3 linked regions of the Catalinimonas alkaloidigena genome follow. The protein of the gene in region 2 interacts with the protein of the main gene of each other region in a pairwise test. Links are inferred from orthologs where the notes say so. Each region holds a gene or a part of one and is shown on either strand. Other genes may lie near its edges.

What was found. The genes of interacting proteins can lie anywhere in the genome.
Region 1: the proteins of rplL (region 2) and trhO interact in binary tests that used the Escherichia coli proteins (3 or more experiments, as listed by UniProt). The link is inferred for Catalinimonas alkaloidigena from one-to-one orthologs.
Region 3: the proteins of rplL (region 2) and dnaE interact in binary tests that used the Escherichia coli proteins (3 or more experiments, as listed by UniProt). The link is inferred for Catalinimonas alkaloidigena from one-to-one orthologs.

Annotation. Positions count from the first base shown.
Region 1 is NZ_JAQFIL010000001.1:3,512,108-3,514,989, reverse strand. The notes cover bases 72-2,882. They hold trhO (oxygen-dependent tRNA uridine(34) hydroxylase TrhO), read right to left. Parts: upstream 2,106-2,882; coding sequence 1,038-2,105; downstream 72-1,037. Other genes in these bases: yidD (membrane protein insertion efficiency factor YidD), read right to left, coding at 2,678-2,882; ribD (bifunctional diaminohydroxyphosphoribosylaminopyrimidine deaminase/5-amino-6-(5-phosphoribosylamino)uracil reductase RibD), read right to left, coding at 2,118-2,585; OKW21_RS14305 (M23 family metallopeptidase), read right to left, coding at 72-797. In the rest of the region: more of OKW21_RS14305, read right to left, coding at 1-71. UniProt on the Escherichia coli protein: Catalyzes oxygen-dependent 5-hydroxyuridine (ho5U) modification at position 34 in tRNAs, the first step in 5-carboxymethoxyuridine (cmo5U) biosynthesis.
Region 2 is NZ_JAQFIL010000001.1:936,468-939,349, forward strand. What follows is about bases 72-2,882. They hold rplL (50S ribosomal protein L7/L12), read left to right. Parts: upstream 72-1,193; coding sequence 1,194-1,571; downstream 1,572-2,882. Other genes in these bases: rplA (50S ribosomal protein L1), read left to right, coding at 72-611; rplJ (50S ribosomal protein L10), read left to right, coding at 614-1,147; rpoB (DNA-directed RNA polymerase subunit beta), read left to right, coding at 1,747-2,882. Also shown: more of rplA, read left to right, coding at 1-71. UniProt on the Escherichia coli protein: The binding site for several of the GTPase factors involved in protein synthesis (IF-2, EF-Tu, EF-G and RF3). Is thus essential for accurate translation.
Region 3 is NZ_JAQFIL010000001.1:6,099,027-6,103,873, reverse strand. What follows is about bases 1-4,776. They hold dnaE (DNA polymerase III subunit alpha), read left to right. Parts: upstream 1-379; coding sequence 380-4,576; downstream 4,577-4,776. Also shown: OKW21_RS24695 (hypothetical protein), read left to right, coding at 4,833-4,847. UniProt on the Escherichia coli protein: DNA polymerase III is a complex, multichain enzyme responsible for most of the replicative synthesis in bacteria. This DNA polymerase also exhibits 3' to 5' exonuclease activity. The alpha chain is the DNA polymerase catalytic subunit.

The DNA.
Region 1 (2,882 bases), 2.6 Mb from region 2 along the record:
CCTCGCTTTACTTTTTGCCCAACTTTAACATTAAACTCAGACATATGAGCGTACTTTGTTTTAAAGCCAAAGCCATGATCAATTTCCACCTGTCTTCCATAGCCATAATAGCTGGTTGATACTTTTGATACGGTACCACCACCAGTTGCATATATTGCCGTACCAATACGTGCCGCAAAATCCAATCCGGTATGCAATTTTCTTATTTTATAAATAGGATGATAACGAAGGCCAAATCCAGAGGACAAATATGAGTCATTTGTTGAAATAGGTGCAATAGCGGGTATTGAAGCCAACATAAGGTGTTGATTCTTAGCCAATGTCAAAAGTTCATCATACGACTTCGTCTGTATGTACATTTTTCTTTTGATCTGATCAAAGTCTTTTACAGTTGATAATATCAGCTCTTCTTCACTTAGATTGGCCTTTAGTAATTTGTTATAACGCTCCACACCTCCGATGCCTGCATTTCTTACTGACTCTGGGATAGGATCCTGTTCGTATATGGTGCGATAAATTCCATCGTCACGATCTTGAAGGAGAGCCAGCTTGGACGATGCTTCATCCATTTGTTTATGTAGAATATTGTAATAGAAGTGCAGCTTTTCATTTTCTTTTTTCAGGCTTACTTCTTTAGGAGAATCGCAAAAGTTCATGTAAATAAAAGCTATCCCAATTGCCGCAAACAGAACGATAGAAATATTCATGACCCCATCAATAATCCATTCCTTTTTGGTCACTTTTACTCTTTCATACTTACAGGTATTGGAATCGTAATAATATTTTATTTTGGGCATGAATAACTTTAATTATGTGTGGTTTGTTCTTCCTTCTGCTTCACCTCTATTGGCTACTTAAAGTACTATCAAAATTAGCAGCAGAGTGCACTTGCGTACCTTCAAACCATAATCAAAAGTTACATATGATGGAATAATCGGTATTTGGAAAGAAGTATGGATAGCATCTTTTCACTTTAATGCTTTACAGTAGAGGAAAGAAGATGATCCTGAGAAGCTATGCAAAAAAAAAGCTCACATTTAACTGTGAGCTTGCTTCTTGATAATTTTTAAGTCTTTTAGCCAATGTTGTTTGAGGTGTTCGGCCCTACCTTTCTTAAAGACATTTCGTTTTTGCTGAAACTTTTTTCTTAGTTTTATTTGCTCGTTTTCGTCCAAATGAATGAATGTTGTACATTCTTCTGAGCAGCAGCCTTCAAATTTTTCAGAGCACTCTTCGCATTGAATAAATAAGAGATGGCAGGCATCATTCTTACAATTGGTATGGCTGTCACAAGGTTTACCACATTGGTGACAATGACTGATTATATCACCTGAGATGCGTTCACCAAGTCTCTCGTCAAAAACAAAGTTTTTTCCAATAAATTTATTTTTAAGACCTTTAGCTTCTACCTCATGAGCATATTTGATAATACCGCCTTCTAACTGATGTACCTTTTTAAATCCAAGGTGTTTGAAATATGCACTGGCCTTTTCACAACGTATACCCCCGGTACAATACATGATAATGTTATGATCACGGTATGGTTGAAGCGTTTCTTTCACTATAGGTAACGCATCTCTAAAAGTATCTACATCAGGAAGTATAGCATTTTCAAAATGTCCCACTTCACTTTCGTAGTGGTTGCGCATATCCACTACAATAGTGTTAGGATCTTCAGTCAGGCGATTAAACTCCTCAGCATTTACATGCGTCCCTTTGTCAGTAACATCAAATTGACTTTCTTCAAGACCATCAGCAACGATTTTAGGTCGTACTTTTATCTTGAGCTTATAAAAAGATTTACCTTCCTTTTCAACCGCTATATTTAACCTGACTCCTTTGAGAAAAGATAGGTTATTCATATTTGCCTTAAAGAGTTCAAATTTTTCTTCAGGCACATTAACCTGGGCATTAATGCCTTCCTTAGCAAGGTACACACGACCTAATACACCAATTTCTGACCACTCAGCAAAAAGTTTATCGCGAAGTACTTCAGGCTTTTCTATGTGAGCGTAATTGTAAAAAGAAAGAGTAACCCGTTTTTCATTGCTCTCCTCCATTTGTTTTTTCAAAATCTTTTTATCAATCCTGTTATGCAATAACATGTGATGAATAAATTAATCTACGGTTTGAATATGAGTTTTGCGTCTCATTTTTTCAAAAAAGGATGCATTGAGTTTTTTCCCTTCTTGATCTAATACACCAGTAATAACTTCTATTCCTGCCTCCCGCATTCTTTTTATCCCATTTCCATTCACTAACGGATTGGGATCAACATTAGCAATTACTACTTTTTTAACCCCACTGCTAACCATTAGATTACAGCAGGGAGGGGTGTTGCCATAATGAGAACAAGGTTCCAAATTTACATAAACTGTACTACCTATCAATAATTTTTTATCACTAACATTGTCAACAGCATTTCTTTCAGCATGTGCTTTACCGTATTCCATATGCCACCCTTTACCAATAATACGCTGATCATTTACAATGACACAACCTACCATAGGATTAGGGGCAACCTTACCTTTACCTTTGAGGGCAAGCTCAAAAACCTGCCTCATGTATTTTTCTTCCTCTTTCATTTAACTTGTATATACAAAATATGCACAGTCCGATCCATAAAATCTACTTTCTTCTTAATTAATCTATCAGGGCTAAATGATTTCCCCAAGTGTTAACTGTGAGAATTCTTAATATCAGATCTTACATTTTTTGGTACAGGATCAAAACCAGAAGTTCCCCACGGATGACATCTTGATATCCGTTTAATACCAAGTTTTACACCCTTTAACAGTCCCCATTCCCGGATGGCTGTAGCTGTGTAAGTTGAACAACTGGGAGTATGCCGACAATGACTCCCCAAGATAGGCGAGATTGCA
Region 2 (2,882 bases):
TAAAAGATATTACCACTACAAGTTTTGATGCCTCTGTAGATTTGGATGTTAATCTGGGAGTTGATCCTCGTAAAGCGGACCAAATGGTTAGAGGTGTTGTAGCTTTACCTCATGGAACGGGTAAAGAAGTGAAAGTATTGGTCCTTTGTACACCAGACAAAGAAGAGGAAGCTAAAGAAGCAGGTGCAGACTATGTGGGGCTGGACGATTATATCCAGAAGATTGAGGGTGGATGGACAGATGTAGATGTAATCATCACCATGCCTACGGTAATGGCTAAAGTAGGTCGTCTGGGTAGAGTGCTAGGACCTCGCGGACTAATGCCCAATCCTAAAGCGGGTACAGTTACCATGGATATTGGTAAAGCAGTACAGGAAGTAAAGGGTGGTAAGATTGATTTCAAAGTAGATAAATTCGGTATCATTCATACCAGCGTAGGAAAGGCTTCTTTTGACGCTCAGAGAATTGCTGAAAATGCTAATGAAGTTATTCAGACATTAAGCAGACTTAAGCCTGCTTCCACCAAAGGAACATACATAAAAGGAATTTACTTGTCTAGTACGATGAGTAAAGGAATCCAAATTGATAAAAACAGTATAGCTGGATTATAATCATGACTAGAGAAGAAAAAGGTGTCCTGATAGAAGAATTAGCTGAAAAGTTAAAAAACACAAGCCATTTTTACATTGCTGATACCGGAGGCCTAACTGTTGCTGAGGTAAATAACTTTCGTGAAATGTGCTATAAAAGAGGTGTTGAGTACAGAATTGTAAAAAACACCCTGATCAAAAAGGCGCTGGAGAAACTAGATACAGATTACGCTCCTTTTGACGAAGCGTTAAAAGGTACTTCAGGGATTATGTTTTCTCCTGAAGTTAGTAATGCTCCGGCCAAAATAATTAAAGAATATAAAAAGAAAGATAAAGAGCTTACAAAGCCTGCTTTCAAAGCCGCTTCTATAGATAGCGATTTATTTATAGGAGCTGAGCATTTGGATATGTTAAGCTCATTGAAGTCCAAAGAGGAACTTATTGGTGAGATTATCACTTTATTACAATCTCCTGCAACCAATGTTATCTCTGCGCTTCAGAGTGGAAAGCATAAACTGGCGGGGATTGTAAAAACATTGTCCGAAAGAGAAGGATAGTATATTAATTTAGTAATAAACAAATCAATTTAAATAGCGTTTTAAAATGGCAGACTTGAAAGATTTCGCAGAACAGCTGGTTAACCTTACAGTTAAGGAAGTTAACGAACTTGCTACCATCCTAAAAGAGGAATATGGCATTGAGCCAGCTGCAGCCGCTGCTCCTGTTGCTGTTGCAGGTGGAGGTGGTGATGCTGCTGCCGAGGAAGAAAAGACTTCATTTGACGTAGTGCTGAAGTCACCTGGCGGTTCTAAACTAGCAGTTGTGAAACTTGTTAAAGAATTAACTGGTTTAGGTCTTAAAGAAGCAAAAGAACTTGTAGACAGTGCACCTAAAGAAATTAAAGAAGGTGTAAGTAAGGACGAAGCTGAAGGACTAAAAAAGCAGCTTGAAGAAGCTGGTGCAGAAGTAGAACTCAAGTAATCATTGAAATATTACTAGATTGCTTTGCAATTAGGCCTGGCCATTCAGTCAGGTCTTTTCCTGTTTGTATATACTTTTAAGTCTAAAGGTTCCTTGCACTTTTCAGGGTAGCACCTGCAAGTTTTGAAAACTACCTTTTTTATTCCAAATAAAACCTTAAAAAAACTAGAAGGCTTTGGCTAATTTATATAAACCCACTGAGCGCGTCAATTTTGCTTCCATAAAAACTGTACTTGACTATCCCGATTTTCTGGATGTTCAAGTAAAGTCATTTAAGGATTTTCTGCAAATTGAGACGCCCGCTGAAAGAAGAAGTAATGAGGGGCTGTTCAAAGTTTTCTCTGAGAACTTCCCGATTTCAGATTCTCGCGAAAACTTTGTTTTGGAATTCATTGATTATGTCATTGACCCTCCTAAATATTCTGTTGATGAGAGTATTGATAGAGGTTTGACCTTCTCTGTTCCATTGAAAGCAAAGCTTCGTCTTTCTTGTAATGATGAAGATAATGAAGATTTTGAAACCATAGAGCAGGAAGTTTTCCTAGGAAATATTCCCTACATGACCGAAAAAGGCTCTTTCATTATCAATGGTGCTGAAAGAGTGATCGTATCACAACTACACAGGTCTCCCGGGGTATTTTTTGCTCAGAGTAAACATACGAATGGTACAAAACTTTACTCCGCCAGAATTATTCCTTTCAAAGGGTCCTGGATAGAGTTTGCAACTGATGTAAACGGAGTAATGTATGCTTACATCGATAGAAAGAAAAAGTTTCCGGTTACTACCCTTCTGCGTGCCATAGGCTATGGTAGTGACAAGGATATCTTAGACTTGTTCGGACTATCTGAAGAAGTAAAAGCTGAAGAAAAAAGTCTCAAGCAATATGTCGGAAGAAAGCTAGCCGCGCGGGTACTTAGAACATGGACAGAAGACTTTGTTGACGAAGATACAGGGGAAGTGGTGTCTATTGACAGGAATGAGGTGCTGCTAGAAAGAGATTCGGTATTGTCCGAGGAAGATATAGATACTATTCTAGAGTCAGGTACTGATTCCATCATTCTTCACCGTGAAGATGTGAATATTACTGACTATTCTATCATTTACAATACCCTTCAGAAAGACAATTCTAACTCTGAGAAAGAAGCTGTTGAGCAGATTTACCGTCAGCTTAGAAATACTGAAGCTCCTGATGAACAGACTGCACGCGATATTATTCAGAGCTTGTTTTTCAGTGATAAACGTTATGACCTTGGTGAAGTAGGGCGTTACAGAATCAACAAAAAGCTGAATCTGGAAATAGATTCAGATGT
Region 3 (4,847 bases), 5.2 Mb from region 2 along the record:
AATACACAAAAAAAATTGCAATAGCTTATACTTAATGTTAAATGATTGAAATTTCTGATCTGTTTGAGTATTGAAAGTCTAGTGACTATGGTTTAGCAGCAAGTCTATCTTGTTTGCACCATTAAATACCGTAGCTGAGGGTTGAGTTTTCTTGATATGCATAATACTTTTTGATCACCTTTTTCAAATATTGAGATGACCAGAACATAAGCGTACAAACATGGAAGACTAAGAAATACTTTGATTTTTTCTATTAGTTTTGCTGAGATAAAATGACCAGATTTTGTTACTTGAAGCGACTGTTTACGCTTTCTTAGAGAGTTAAGCATCCTGAAGTACTTAATCTCATATTCTGAGTAAAAAGAGAAAAACAAGCGCTATGTACCTGATCTTTGATACTGAAACTACCGGTCTTCCCCGCGACTATAATGCTCCAATTACAGACCTGGACAACTGGCCCCGCATTGTGCAGTTATCCTGGCAGTTGCATGCTGCCGACGGAAAATTGCTCAACCAGCAGGATTACATCGTAAAACCAGTAGGGTTTACCATTCCTTTCAATTCTGAAAAAGTTCACGGTATCTCTACAGAACGGGCGCTGAAAGAAGGCCATCCTCTAGAAAAGGTGCTTGAGATATTTAACAAAGACCTGGAGCGTACCCAGGTAGTCATAGGTCATAATGTAGACTTTGATATTAATATCACCGGCGCAGAGTTGGTTAGAACAGGTCTTCCTACACATCTGATGGATATACAGAAGCTGGACACCAAAGATGAGTCTACTGACTTTTGCAAAATTCCCGGTGGACGTGGAGGAAGGTACAAATGGCCGACTCTTTCTGAACTCCATCAGAAGCTTTTCGGTGTAGGCTTTGACGAAGCACACAACTCTGCTTTTGACGTTGATGCTACTGCGCGCTGCTTTTTTGGATTACTCAAAGAAAAAGTGGTTAAGCCCTATAATGATGAAGTACCACTGGACAAAATCATCTACGAAGCACCGGATCTTGAGGCTGCCAGCCGTGCTGAAAAGGAGAAAAAAGAGTCAGAAGCTCCAACTATTCCGCTAAGTAATGAGCCAGTCAAAGAAATTAAGACTGCTCCTTTTAGTCATTTACACGTACACTCGCAATATTCTATACTCCAGAGTACGGCCAGTCTTAAAAATATCGTGGCAGCAGCCAAAGAGCAAGGCATGCCCGCCGTGGCAATTACCGACTTAGGAAGCCTTTTTGGCGCTTTTAAGGCGGTGGCCGAAGGCAAAAGACAAGGGTTGAAAGTTATCATAGGTTGCGATGTATACGTAGTAGAAGATCGCCATCAGAAAAAGTTTACCAAAGACATGAAAGACCAGCGGAGTCTGCAACTGCTGCTGGCCAAAAATCAGGAAGGTTATCAAAACCTTTCCAAACTTTGTTCATTAGGATATATTGAAGGCTATTATGGTGGTTTCCCTCGTGTTGATAAAGAATTAATTCAGAGGTACAAGCACGGATTGATCGCAACTACCGGTAGTATCTCCGGTGAGGTGCCCGATCTGATTCTGAACGTAGGGGAGCATCAGGCAGAAGAGGCCTTTGTCTGGTGGAAAGAAACATTTGGTGAGGACTTTTATGTAGAGCTTCAGCGTCATGGTCTGGAAGAAGAGAATCGTGTAAATGACATATTGCTCCGCTTTGCTAAAAAGTACAATGTAAAGGTAATCGCTACCAATGATGTGTATTATACCAGGCGTGCTGATGCTGATGCCCATGATACACTGCTCTGTGTAAAAAATGGTGATGTAATGTCTATGCCTAAGGGGCGGGGAAGAGGGTTTCGCTTTGGGATGCCTAACGATGAGTTTTATTTCAAAACAGAAGAGGAGATGAAGCGTCTCTTCCAGGACTTACCGGAAGCCATCACTAATACCTATGAAATTGTAGAGAAAACGGAAGAACTCAAACTGGAGCGAGACATTCTTTTGCCCCGCTTTGAAATACCCGAAGAGTTTGAGGACCAGGATGACTACTTGCGTCATTTAGCATATGAAGGCGCAAAAAGCCATTATGGGGAGGTCACGCCAGAGATTAGTGAGCGGATAGACCACGAACTGAAGATCATCAAGGACATGGGTTTTCCCGGTTACTTCCTTATTGTACAGGATTTTATCAACGCTGCCCGAAAAATGGGGGTGAAAGTAGGGCCGGGGCGTGGTTCCGCAGCCGGTTCAGTAGTGGCTTACTGTACCGGAATCACCAATATCGATCCGATTGAGTATGACTTACTCTTTGAGCGATTCCTCAACCCTGAGCGTATCTCCATGCCCGATATTGATATTGACTTTGATGACGATGGCCGACAAAAAGTAATAGATTATGTAATTAAGAAATATGGACGTAACCAGGTAGCCCAGATTGTGACGTTTGGCACCATGGCTCCTAAAATGTCTATCCGTGACGTAGCCAGAGTGAGCGAACTGCCACTTCCGGAAGCCAATCGCATCGCCAAGCTTGTACCGGAAAAGCCAGGGACTACCTTTGAGCAGGCATTGGCTGAAGTACCGGAGTTACAGCAAATTAAGCGAGGTAGGGATAAGCAATCAGAAGTAGTAAACCTGGCGCAAACGCTGGTAGGTTCGGTGAGAGGTACCGGCATACATGCTGCCGGAGTAATCATTGCTCCTGATGACCTGCTGGAATATATTCCTGTAAAGACAGATAAAGACTCTGACCTTTTTATCACGCAGTTTGATGGTTCGGTGGTGGAGTCAGCAGGTATGTTGAAGATGGACTTTTTGGGGTTAAAAACCCTAACCATCATCAAAACAGCCCTTGAAAATATTAAACAAAATCATGGTATTGAAATTGACATTGACACGATTCCACTGGATGATGAAGAAACCTACAAACTTTATCAGCGGGGCGATACCGTAGGTACTTTCCAGTTTGAGTCAGATGGGATGCGGCAATGGTTACAAAAACTCAAGCCTACCAATATAGAAGACCTGATTGCTATGAACGCCCTTTACCGTCCGGGGCCCATGCAGTTCATTCCTAACTTCATTGACCGCAAGCATGGGCGCGAACAGGTGGAATATCCTCATCCGCTGCTGGAAGGTATCCTCAAAAATACCTATGGTATTATGGTGTACCAGGAGCAAATCATGCAGACAGCCCAGATCCTGGGAGGGTACTCTCTCGGCGGTGCGGATTTGCTGCGTCGGGCGATGGGTAAGAAGAAGATAGAGGAGATGAACAAGCAGCGGGAGATTTTCGTCAAAGGGGCCAAAGAAAAACATGGGATTGAAAAGGGCAAAGCTGAGGAGGTTTTTTCCATTATGGAGAAGTTTGCCCAGTACGGATTTAACCGTTCACACTCTGCCGCATATTCAGTAGTAGCTTACCAGACGGGATATCTGAAAGCGAATTATCCGGCAGAATACATGGCGGCTGTTCTTACCCACAATATGAACAATTCCGATAAGGTAACTGCCTTTCTGGATGAGTGTAAGCGCCAGGGTATCAATGTGCTGGGGCCAGATGTTAATGAAAGCAGGTATTTCTTCGGCGTGAATAAAGAAGGACAGATCCGCTTCGGCTTAGGGGCTGTAAAAGGCGCAGGTGAAAATGCGGTAAGTGCCATCATAGAAGAACGAGATGGAGAAGGGCTTTACAAAGATATCTTTGAGTTTACCAAACGGATTAACCTCCGACAGGTCAATAAGAAAACGCTGGAGGTCTTGGCAATGGCGGGTGCCTTCGACTGTTTTGATGGCTTGCATAGAAGGCAATACTTACATACTGAAGAAGGAGATGCCAGTCTGATAGAAAAAGCATGTAAGTATGCAGTTACACTACAACAGGAAGAAGAGTCCGCGCAACAATCATTGTTCGGAGGTAGTAATGGAGTAGATGTTCCTCTACCCAGGCTTACGGATTGCGAACCTTATAGTGAGATAGAAAAACTAAAAATTGAGAAAGAGGTAATTGGGTTCTATATCTCTGGACATCCTTTAGATCAGTTTAAGCTAGAAATTGAAAACTTCTGTACATGCACGGTAGACCAGGTACCGAATTATAAGAATCAGGATATATCTGTGGCAGGTATCGTCACCTCATTTCAGGAGCGGCAGACTCGTACTGGTAAGCCTTTTGGCCTGGTAACCATAGAAGATTATCAGACTTCTCTGAACCTTGCCTTCTTTGGAGAAGACTTTTTGAGTAACCGTCATCGGCTGTCTATAGGGGAGTTTGTATACATAAGAGGGAAGGTAGAGGAACGCTACAATCAACCGGATGTCTGGGAACTTCGCCCTCAGTCTGTGCAGCTTTTAAGTGAGATCCGCGAGAAAATGACCAAAGGTGTTCAACTCAAAATTCCTGTAGAAGTTCTGGATGATAAATTAGTATCAGATCTGGAAAAACTTCTCCTGGATTATCAGGGTAGCTGTGCCTTAAAAGTTTACCTGCAAGACGGTATGGAGAGTATTACTGTAGATACCATGTCCAGGAAGTTTAAAGTAAACCCTGTCAATAGCTTTTTTGAAACAGTAGAAAAGCTTAAGGATATTACTTATAAACTAGAGGCTAATTAAGCCCTTATTTGCCAGGTAAGATGAATTGAACCGTGTGCATGCTATGCTAAAAGCCTTGGTAACGCTATTTGAGTAGTTTGGGATAACATCAATGAGCTCTGGGGCATAACAGGTCCTGGACCAACTACCCTACCTTAGATGCCAGTAAGGCTGACATTGCTCAAGATGAAATAAATGAGCAGACACTGCCAGTGATGCAGCGGATAGTTGTTGGGTACATTGCATTGGGGAGAACATAGCAGCGAATCCGCGATGTGTGGAAGTAGAGGTA